2 regions of the Nitratireductor sp. OM-1 genome follow, and region 1 is predicted to be linked to the other one. Evidence: predicted binding sites of a transcription regulator. Region 1 holds the regulator's gene; the other holds the start of a gene.
The links. Region 1 encodes PhoB, which activates phosphate uptake and scavenging genes when phosphate is short. Its sites were predicted from a motif close to TGTCATNNANCTGTCAT; they were not measured.
Positions count from the first base shown of each region.

Region 2: phnF (phosphonate metabolism transcriptional regulator PhnF) is a predicted target of PhoB. The motif match lies at 2,374-2,390, and genes of this name have one in related genera.

Region 1 is NZ_CP029208.1:781,415-785,827, reverse strand. Features, by position in the region: gene pstA (phosphate ABC transporter permease PstA) at 1-332, shown strand, start outside; gene pstB (phosphate ABC transporter ATP-binding protein PstB) at 347-1,162, shown strand; gene phoU (phosphate signaling complex protein PhoU) at 1,197-1,907, shown strand; gene phoB (phosphate regulon transcriptional regulator PhoB) at 1,944-2,630, shown strand; gene DEJ54_RS03660 (hypothetical protein) at 2,714-3,055, opposite strand; gene DEJ54_RS03655 (DUF1328 domain-containing protein) at 3,144-3,311, opposite strand; gene DEJ54_RS03650 (response regulator) at 3,444-4,238, opposite strand.
Region 2 is NZ_CP029208.1:1,533,841-1,538,253, reverse strand. Features, by position in the region: gene DEJ54_RS07335 (ABC transporter permease) at 1-213, opposite strand, end outside; gene DEJ54_RS07330 (ABC transporter substrate-binding protein) at 235-1,461, opposite strand; gene phnF (phosphonate metabolism transcriptional regulator PhnF) at 1,586-2,350, opposite strand; gene phnG (phosphonate C-P lyase system protein PhnG) at 2,471-2,938, shown strand; gene phnH (phosphonate C-P lyase system protein PhnH) at 2,938-3,549, shown strand; gene DEJ54_RS07310 (carbon-phosphorus lyase complex subunit PhnI) at 3,553-4,413, shown strand, end outside.

The sequences.
Region 1 (4,413 bases):
TCGGCGCTTCGCGCACCCAGACGGTGTTTCACCATGTGCTGCCGCTGGCCGCGCCCGGCATTCTCACGGGCACGATCATCGGTCTGGCGCAGGCGCTTGGCGAAACCGCACCGCTGCTTCTGATCGGCATGGTGGCCTTCGTGGCCGATTACCCGACCACGCCGCTCGATCCCGCTACGGCGCTGCCGGTTCAGATCTACATGTGGGCGAATGAGGCCGAACGCGCGTTTGTCGAGCGCACCTCGGGCGCTATCATGGTGTTGTTGCTGTTCCTCGCCGTGATGAACATTACCGCCATTATTCTGCGGCGGCGCGTCGAGCGTCGCTGGTAACGGAGTGGAAGGACATGAACATGCTCACTGATGCTGCTGTTGAAGAAGCACTGGATGCGAGCCAGAACTCGGACACCCTCAAGATGCGCGGTGAAGACGTCTGCGTCTTCTACGGCGAGAAACAGGCGCTGTTCGGCGTCAATCTCGACGTGCGCGAAAACCAGGTGACCGCGCTGATCGGCCCCTCGGGCTGTGGCAAATCCACGTTCCTGCGCTGCCTGAACCGCATGAACGACACGATCGACATTGCCCGGATCACCGGCAAGATCACGCTCGATGGCGAGGATATCTACGATCCCCGCATCGATGTGGTGGAGCTGCGCGCCCGGGTCGGCATGGTCTTCCAGAAGCCCAATCCGTTCCCCAAGTCGATCTACGAGAACATCGCCTACGGTCCGCGCATTCACGGTCTGGCGACGAAGAAGTCGGAGTTCGACGAGGTCGTGGAAGCGAGTCTCCAGAAGGCTGGCCTCTTCAATGAGGTGAAGGACCGCCTGCATGAGCCCGGCACCGGTCTTTCCGGTGGTCAGCAGCAGCGCTTATGCATCGCGCGCGCCATTGCCGTGTCGCCGGAAGTGATCCTGATGGACGAGCCCTGCTCGGCGCTCGATCCCATCGCCACCGCCAAGGTGGAAGAGCTGATTGACGAGCTGCGCGAGAACTACACGATCGTGATCGTCACGCACTCCATGCAGCAGGCGGCCCGCGTCTCGCAGCGCACGGCCATGTTCCACCTCGGCAATCTGGTCGAGGAAGGCCCGACGGACAAGATGTTCACCAATCCGGATGACAAGCGCACCCAGGATTACATCACCGGACGCTTCGGCTGACGGCGCGGCAAACGCACAGATAAGGAACCAGACCATGGGCGAGCACACAGTCAGCTCCTTCGATGAGGAACTCGGTGAAATCGACCGCCTCATCCGCGACATGGGCGATCTCTCCGGCGAGATGACGCGCGCTTCCACCAGGGCGCTGCTGCACTCCGATACGGCGCTTGCACAGCGCATCATCTCCGATGACACGATCATGGATGCCAAGCAGCGCGACCTTGATGAGCGCGCCATCACGCTCATCGCAAAGCGCCAGCCGATGGCGCAGGATCTGCGCAGCGTCGTGGGCGCCATCCGCATGGCGGCTGATCTCGAGCGCATCGGCGATCTGGCCAAGAACATTGCCAAGCGCGTCGGCGCCGTGGGCGAAAGCGCCACGCCGCGCACGCTTGCGCATTCCATCGACGCGATGGCCGGCCTCGTGCTGAAACAGGTCAATTCGGTGGTCGAGCACTATGTGGCGCGCAATGCCGAGGCGTTAATCCGGCTGCGCGACGAGGATGAGGAAATCGACATTCAGTACACGTCGGTTTTCCGCGAACTCCTCACCTACATGATGGAAGACCCGCGCAACATCACGGCCTGCACGCACCTCCTGTTCTGTGCGAAAAATCTTGAGCGTATCGGCGACCATGTGACCAATATCGCCGAAAATGCCTATTATGTGGTGACGGGGTCCCAGCTTCCGGTCCAGCGGCCGAAGCTTGACGAAACACAGATGACGGTCGAATCCGATGTCTAATCGGTCGTAGACTGCCCGAGGAGAATGCCTGCCATGATTGCCCCCAAGGTCATGGTCGTTGAAGACGACGAACCGCTTTGCGTCTTGCTCAAGTACAATCTGGAAGCCGAAGGCTATCAGGTCGAGATGATCTCTCGCGGCGATGAAGCCGAAGTGCGCCTGCAGGAAAACGTACCCGATCTGCTCGTTCTGGACTGGATGGTTCCGGCCGTTTCCGGCATCGAGCTGTGCCGCCGGCTGCGCATGCGCCCCGAAACGGAGCGCCTGCCGATCATCATGCTCACCGCCCGTGGCGAGGAAAGCGACCGCGTGCGCGGCCTTTCAACCGGCGCGGACGACTATCTGGTGAAGCCTTTCTCGACGCCGGAATTCGTGGCGCGTGTTCGCGCGCTTCTGCGGCGCGCGAAGCCGGAAGTGCTCTCGACGGTTCTTTCGGTCGGGGACATCGTACTCGACCGTGAATCGCACCGTGTCTATCGCCGCAAGAACGAGATCCGTCTTGGACCGACAGAGTTCCGCCTCCTGGAATTCATGATGCAGCATCCCGGCCGCGTCTTCTCGCGCAGCCAGCTGCTCGACAATGTCTGGGGCGAGACGATCTATATCGACGAGCGCACCGTGGACGTGCATGTGGGCCGGCTGCGCAAGGCCGTGAACCACGGGCGTCTGCCCGATGTGATCCGCACCATTCGCGGCGCGGGCTATGCGATCCGCGAAGCCTGACAGACGCGATACAGTCATTAAAAAAGCCCCGGTTCGACCGGGGCTTTTTTGTTGAAGCTCTTCGCCCGTTATTTCGTGGCCCGTTATTTCGTGGCGGCGTGTCCGGGACGGGCATGCTCGTTCTGCGCCACGGCAAAGCTCGTCACCGGCTCGATGGAGGCGGTCAGCTCGCCATTGCTGGTGATGTCCCACTCCAGGATCGCATCGTCATAGACAAGTGCGGGATCCACATAGACACAGGTGGCGAGAACCTGCGGCGCTTCGGTTTCCAGCTCGCGCATTGCAACCGGCTTCTCCGCCTCGCACTCCTCAAACGTCTCGTAGACCGGGGTGGGGGCGGGCAGTTCCTGGCATTCGCGCGTGTCGCCGGCCCCCACATTGCCTGAGCAGCCGACAATCAAAAGAAGTGCAGCGATGTGTTCCATGGCTTTCTCCTTTCATTGTCTTCACGAAACGGAAGCCATGGATGGTCCGGTTCGCTTATGCCGCATTCGTTTATGTGTGCGTCGCCGTTTAGCGACCGCGTTTCAGAAGGCCCATGATCAGCGAGATCGCGAGCAGGGCGAGGAAGATGTAGAAGAGGATCTGCGCAATGCCTGCCGAAGCGCCGGCAATTCCGCCGAAACCGAGTGCGCCGGCGATGATCGCGACGACAAGGAATATCAGGGCCCAGTATAGCATTCTGTCTCTCCGTTTAGTTATGCCGGTTAAACGTCTGGCACTCGGATTTGGTTCCGCCGGAGAGATTTTGGGCAAAAGAAAAGCCGCCCGGAGGCGGCTTTTTTGAGAAACGCGTGAAGAAGCGGGGGCGTGTCAGGCCGCCGCGTGCGCCTGCTGATCGAAGAAGAGCGCCTGGCTGATGAGCGCCTTGACCATTTCCGGGCTGAACGGCTTGGTCACAAGGAAGGTCGGTTCCGGGCGCTCGCCCGTCAGAAGCCGCTCGGGGAAGGCGGTGATGAAGATGACCGGTACGGTGGCCGCGTCGAGGATCTCGTTCACCGCATCAAGGCCTGAACTGCCATCGGCAAGCTGAATGTCGGCCAGCACCATTTTCGGCTGCGTCTTGGCAAACATTTCGACCGCCTGCTTGTGGGTGCGGGCCGTGCCGACCACGCGATGCCCGAGGCTTTCGACCATTTCCTCGATGTCCATGGCGATCAGGGGCTCGTCCTCGATGATGAGGATGTCTGTCGCCACCTGACGGGAAATCTCCTCGCTGGCTTCGCGCAGCATCGTGTTGATGCCTTTCATATCCGTCTCGAGAATTTCCGCAGCCTCTTCCGGCCGGAAATTCTCGACGGCCACCAGCAGGAAGGCCTGACGCGGACGGGGCGCGAGCGAAGAAAGGTTGCTCATGGCCCGCTTTTCCCATGCCGAGCTCGGCATGCCTTCGGGGACCGGAACGTCCAGCGTTTCGAACAGCGATGTGAAGAGCCTGAAGAGGGCGATCTTGTCGGTCGATGCCTCGGGAAAGATGCTCGTATCGGCGATCAACGCTTCAAGCGTCGCAGCCACCAGTGCGTCACCGCTGGACTGGGAGCCGGAAACGGCCCGGGAAAAGCGCCGCAGGTAAGGAAGGTGCGGAGCGATACGCGCTGACAGGGTCATGGATTTCAAGTCTCCCTCAAGACATGGCAATGAGAATTAGTGCATTTGTGACGGGTGAAACGCCCCATATGCGAAAATGTTCCCGTCGGAGGGAACGAATTCCGCTCAATGGCGTTTGAAAGCAGACGAGACAGTTGTGGCCCGGGCGATGCGGACGGTTTCGGGTCATTGGGAG
Region 2 (4,413 bases), 750 kb from region 1:
CGCCGCCGTCGCAAGCCCGCTGAAGAGGCTCATCAGCGCCGACATGAAAATGGCCGGCTCGGAAAACAGCATGGCGAAGGGCGCAAGCCCGAACTCCATGCCACCCAGCGCCGGCAGATAGCCGAAGGCCGGCAACAAAGTGCCGGCCAGCCCGAACGCGACCGGAACGGTCAGAAGCCCGATGGCGAGAAAGGGACCGAGGCGCGTCAGCATCAGGCTGGTCCCATGCCTTGGCTAATTTCCAACCCCATAGCGCCGTTTCCACTCGGTTTCGATGCGCTCCATCCAGCTCGGATGCGGCTCGTCCAGCGCCGGGCCGAGTTCGTCGGGCCGCAGCGTTGCGACGCCGAGATCGATGGCGTCGAAGCGGGCGCGGTCATCCACATCCAGCCTGTCGAGCGCGAGCACCGTCGGATCGCCCCAGATGGCTGGATCCTGCTTGCGCGCCTGCGCTTCGGGCGACATCAGGAAATTGGCAACCACCAGCGCCCCCGCCTTCGCCGAAGCATTGTAGGGGATGGTCAGGAAGTGGGTGTTGGCCAGCGTGCCGCCGGGAAAGGTGAAGGAACGCACCGTGTCCGGCAGCTCGCCATTGGCAATGGCGTTCGAGGCTTCAGCCGGATTGAAGGCGAAGATGATGTCGAGTTCGGAATCGGCCAGAAGCTGCTTCATCGCCGGGTAATTCTGCGGATAGGCACGGCCGGAGCGCCACATGGCCGGGTTCAGCGCATCGAGATAGTCGAAAAGCGGCTTTGCCACCTGATCGAACGCATCTTCATCGACCGGTTTTTGCAACACTGCCGGGTCTTCGACCGTTTCGGCCAGAACCTGCTTCAGGAAGGAAGAGCCGATGAAATCCGGCGGCTGCGGATAGGAGAAGCGGCCGGGGTTTTCCTGCGCCCATTTCAACAGCCCGTCGGCATCCTGCGGCAGGTCTTCCACATGGATGCGCGCGGTGTCGTAGAAGAAGACGAGTTTCGCCATGCCCCACGGGCTTTCCAGCCCTTCCACCGGCACGGTGAAGTCGGTGCGGATGGTCGGCTTGTTCTCGACATCCACAAAGGCCCAGTTGGGCAGTTTTTCCGCCCAGCCCGGCGAGAGGATCAGCCCCTGCTGCTTCATGGCGGCGAAGTTCTCGCCATTGATCCAGATGAGATCGACCGTGCCGCCCGCATCGCGACCGGCAGCCTTTTCCGCCACCACGGTGGCGACCGCGCTTGCGGTATCCTCAAGCTTCACATGTCTGAGCGTCACGCCGTAGCGTTCTTTCAGCGCGTCACCCGCCCACTCGATGTAATCGTTGATGTTCTGCGAACCGCCCCAGGCGTTGAAATAGACCGTTTCGCCACGCGCATCCTTCAGAACCGCATCCCAGTTCGAGGGATCGGGCTGCGTCGTATCGGCGGCGGCTGAAACCGCGCCAATGGCCAGAAGTGCAGTCGAGAATAGCAGTGCGCGCAAGCGAAACCCCTTTGTTGCCCTTGTTTGAAACCCGTTGGGATAGAGCACGTCAGGGCGGATCAAATCAACGCAAACCACCTCGCGTTGCGGTCACTTCGCGGTGAGTTGTGGGTGATGGGCGCTCTCAGCCGGTCTCGTCCGCGCCGGGAATGTGTAACTCGATACGGTCGGCGGCAAAACGGGTCTCGGAATACTGCACGGGCTGTCCCTGCGCATCCACATTGATGGCAATGGTCACCAGAACGATCGCGCCGGGCGAAAGCTGCAGGTCTTTCAGATCGCCCGCTTCTGCGTGCCGGGCTGTTACAGTGGTGCTGTGGCGCAGATAATCGGCAAGGCCCAGTTCCCGGAACGAGGCCGTGATCGAGCGCGTTCGCGAAAAAATTTCCGCCATGCCCGCAAACCGCTCTGCGTCGAACCAGCCACGGGCGCGGGAAACGGGCCGTCCATCGGCATGCGAAAGCGTCTCCAGCCGGATCACCGGCGCGCCGGGCGAAAGACACAACGCCTTTGCAACATCAAGGCTCGCGGGCTCCACCGCATGATCGAGCAGATCGGCGGCGAGCCCGCGCGACTGCCCCGCCAGCCCTTCCGAAAAACGCGTACGGCTGCGGATGGGATAGGCCAGCCGCCTGCGTCCCTCGATAAAGGTGCCGCGCCCCTGCTCTGCGCGTAAAACGCCTTCCTGCACAAGCGCCGCAATCGCCGTGCGCACCGTGTGCCGGTTGACGCCAAAGCGCTCCGCAAGCGCCACTTCCGGTGGCATGCGCCCTCCCTGCCCCAGAAGACCTTCACCGATCTCGCGCCGCATGCGGTCGGCGATCTGCCGCCAGAGCGCAACGCCGCTGCGCCGCTCGATCACCGCTTCCTTTTTCTTCGCCTGCGCCAAAATCCCGTTCTCCCCGGCTGCGCTGTCATCAACGCGTCATGGACACCCGTTAGGCAAAACCCATAATATGTTTGGTTGTCTAGAACAATAGACAAATTGGCGAACGAGGAAGGAGACATCATGGTCTCACGACAGGAAAGACAGGCGGTCACCGAGCGGCGGCGCGAAGCGATGGCGGTGCTGGCCATGGCGAGCGGCGCCGATCTCATGCAGCTCTGGAACGAAGCCGGGCTGCCCGACGAGGCCGAAACGCTGCGCGGACCTGAAACCGGCCTTGTGACCGTTCGCGGCCGCATGGGCGGCGGCGGCGCGCCGTTCAACTTCGGCGAAGCCACCGTCACGCGCGCCACCGTCAAGCTTCCCGGCGGCGAGGTTGGCCACGCCTATGCGCTTGGCCGCGAGAAAATGAAGGTGCGGGTTGCCGCCCTCATCGACGCGTTGCGCCAGCAACCTGACCTTGAAGCCCGGATCGAGGAGAAGATCCTCGCGCCGCTGCGCGCCCGCCGCATCGAGGCCGACGCGACCCGTCGCGCCGAAACGGCGGCCACCAAGGTCGACTTCTTCACCATGGTTCGCGGAGAGGACTGATGACGCTCGATTCCATCGCCATCGAAGGCGGTTTCCAGAACCCGGTCTTCGACGCCCAGACCATTTTCCGCGCCGTCATGCAGGCCATGGCCGAGCCCGGCACGATCCATAAGGGCATTGCGCTCGCCAAGCCGCCCGCACCGCTGACGCCGGAGGCCGCAGCCGTCGCGCTGGCGCTTTGCGATCAGGACACGCCGATCTGGCTTGACCCCGCGCTTGCGGGCGACGAGGCGGTGCGCGCCTGGCTCGCCTTCCACACCGGCGCGCCGCTCGCCAACACGCCGGCCGATGCGCATTTCATCCTGGCGGCCGATCCCGAACACCTGATCGGGCTGGAGAACTTCGCCCAGGGCTCGCAGGAATATCCCGACCGTTCGGCAACGCTCGTTCTTCAGGTGAGCGATCTTTCGGGCGGCGAGGAACTGGTTCTCGACGGCCCCGGCATCGAAAGCGAGGCGCGCCTCGCACCCCGTCCCATGCCGCGTCACTTCACCCGCCAGTGGGCGCAGAACCACGCCCGCTTTCCGCGCGGCATCGACCTGATCCTGGTCAGCCGTGAGGGCCTTGCGGCCCTGCCCCGCTCCACCCGCATCACCAGCCAGGAGGCCTGAGCCATGTATGTAGCCGTCAAGGGCGGCGAAGCCGCCATCCAGAACGCGCACCGGCTTCTGGCCGACCGTCGCCGCGGCGACCGCAACCTGCCCGCCATCACGCTCGAACAGATCGCCAGCCAGCTTTCGCTTGCCGTCGACCGCGTCATGTCCGAAGGCTCGCTTTACGACACCGGCCTCGCGGCACTTGCCGTCAAGCAGGCGCGCGGCGACATGATCGAGGCGATCTTCCTTCTGCGCGCCTACCGCACCACCCTGCCGCGCTTCGGCTATACGCGCCCCGTCGACACGGCGGCGATGCTGGTCGAGCGGCGCGTCTCCGCCACCTACAAGGATCTGCCCGGCGGGCAGCTTCTCGGCCCCACCTTCGACTACACGCACCGTCTGCTTGACCCGGAACTGGCCGAGGACGCCGAACCGGCAGCGCCCGAGGCGCGCAGCGAGGCCGAAGAAGCCATGCCCCGCGTGTCCGACATTCTCGCCAATGAAGGCCTGATCGAGGAAGACGGCTCCCTGCCGGAAGACCGCGAGCCCGGCGACATCACCCGCGAGCCGCCGGAGTTTCCCATGGAGCGCGACCAGCGCCTTCAGGCCCTGTCGCGTGGCGACGAGGGGTTCCTTCTGGCGCTCGGCTATTCCACCCAGCGCGGCTATGGCCGCAACCACCCCTTCGCCGGCGAGATCCGCATTGGCGAGGTGGATGTGGAGATCGACGTGCCGGAACTCGATTTCCCGCTCACGCTCGGCCGCATCCGCGTCACCGAGTGCCAGATGGTCAACCAGTTCAAGGGCTCGCAGAAAGTGCCGCCGCAGTTCACCCGCGGCTACGGGCTGGTGTTCGGCCAGTCGGAACGCAAGGCCATG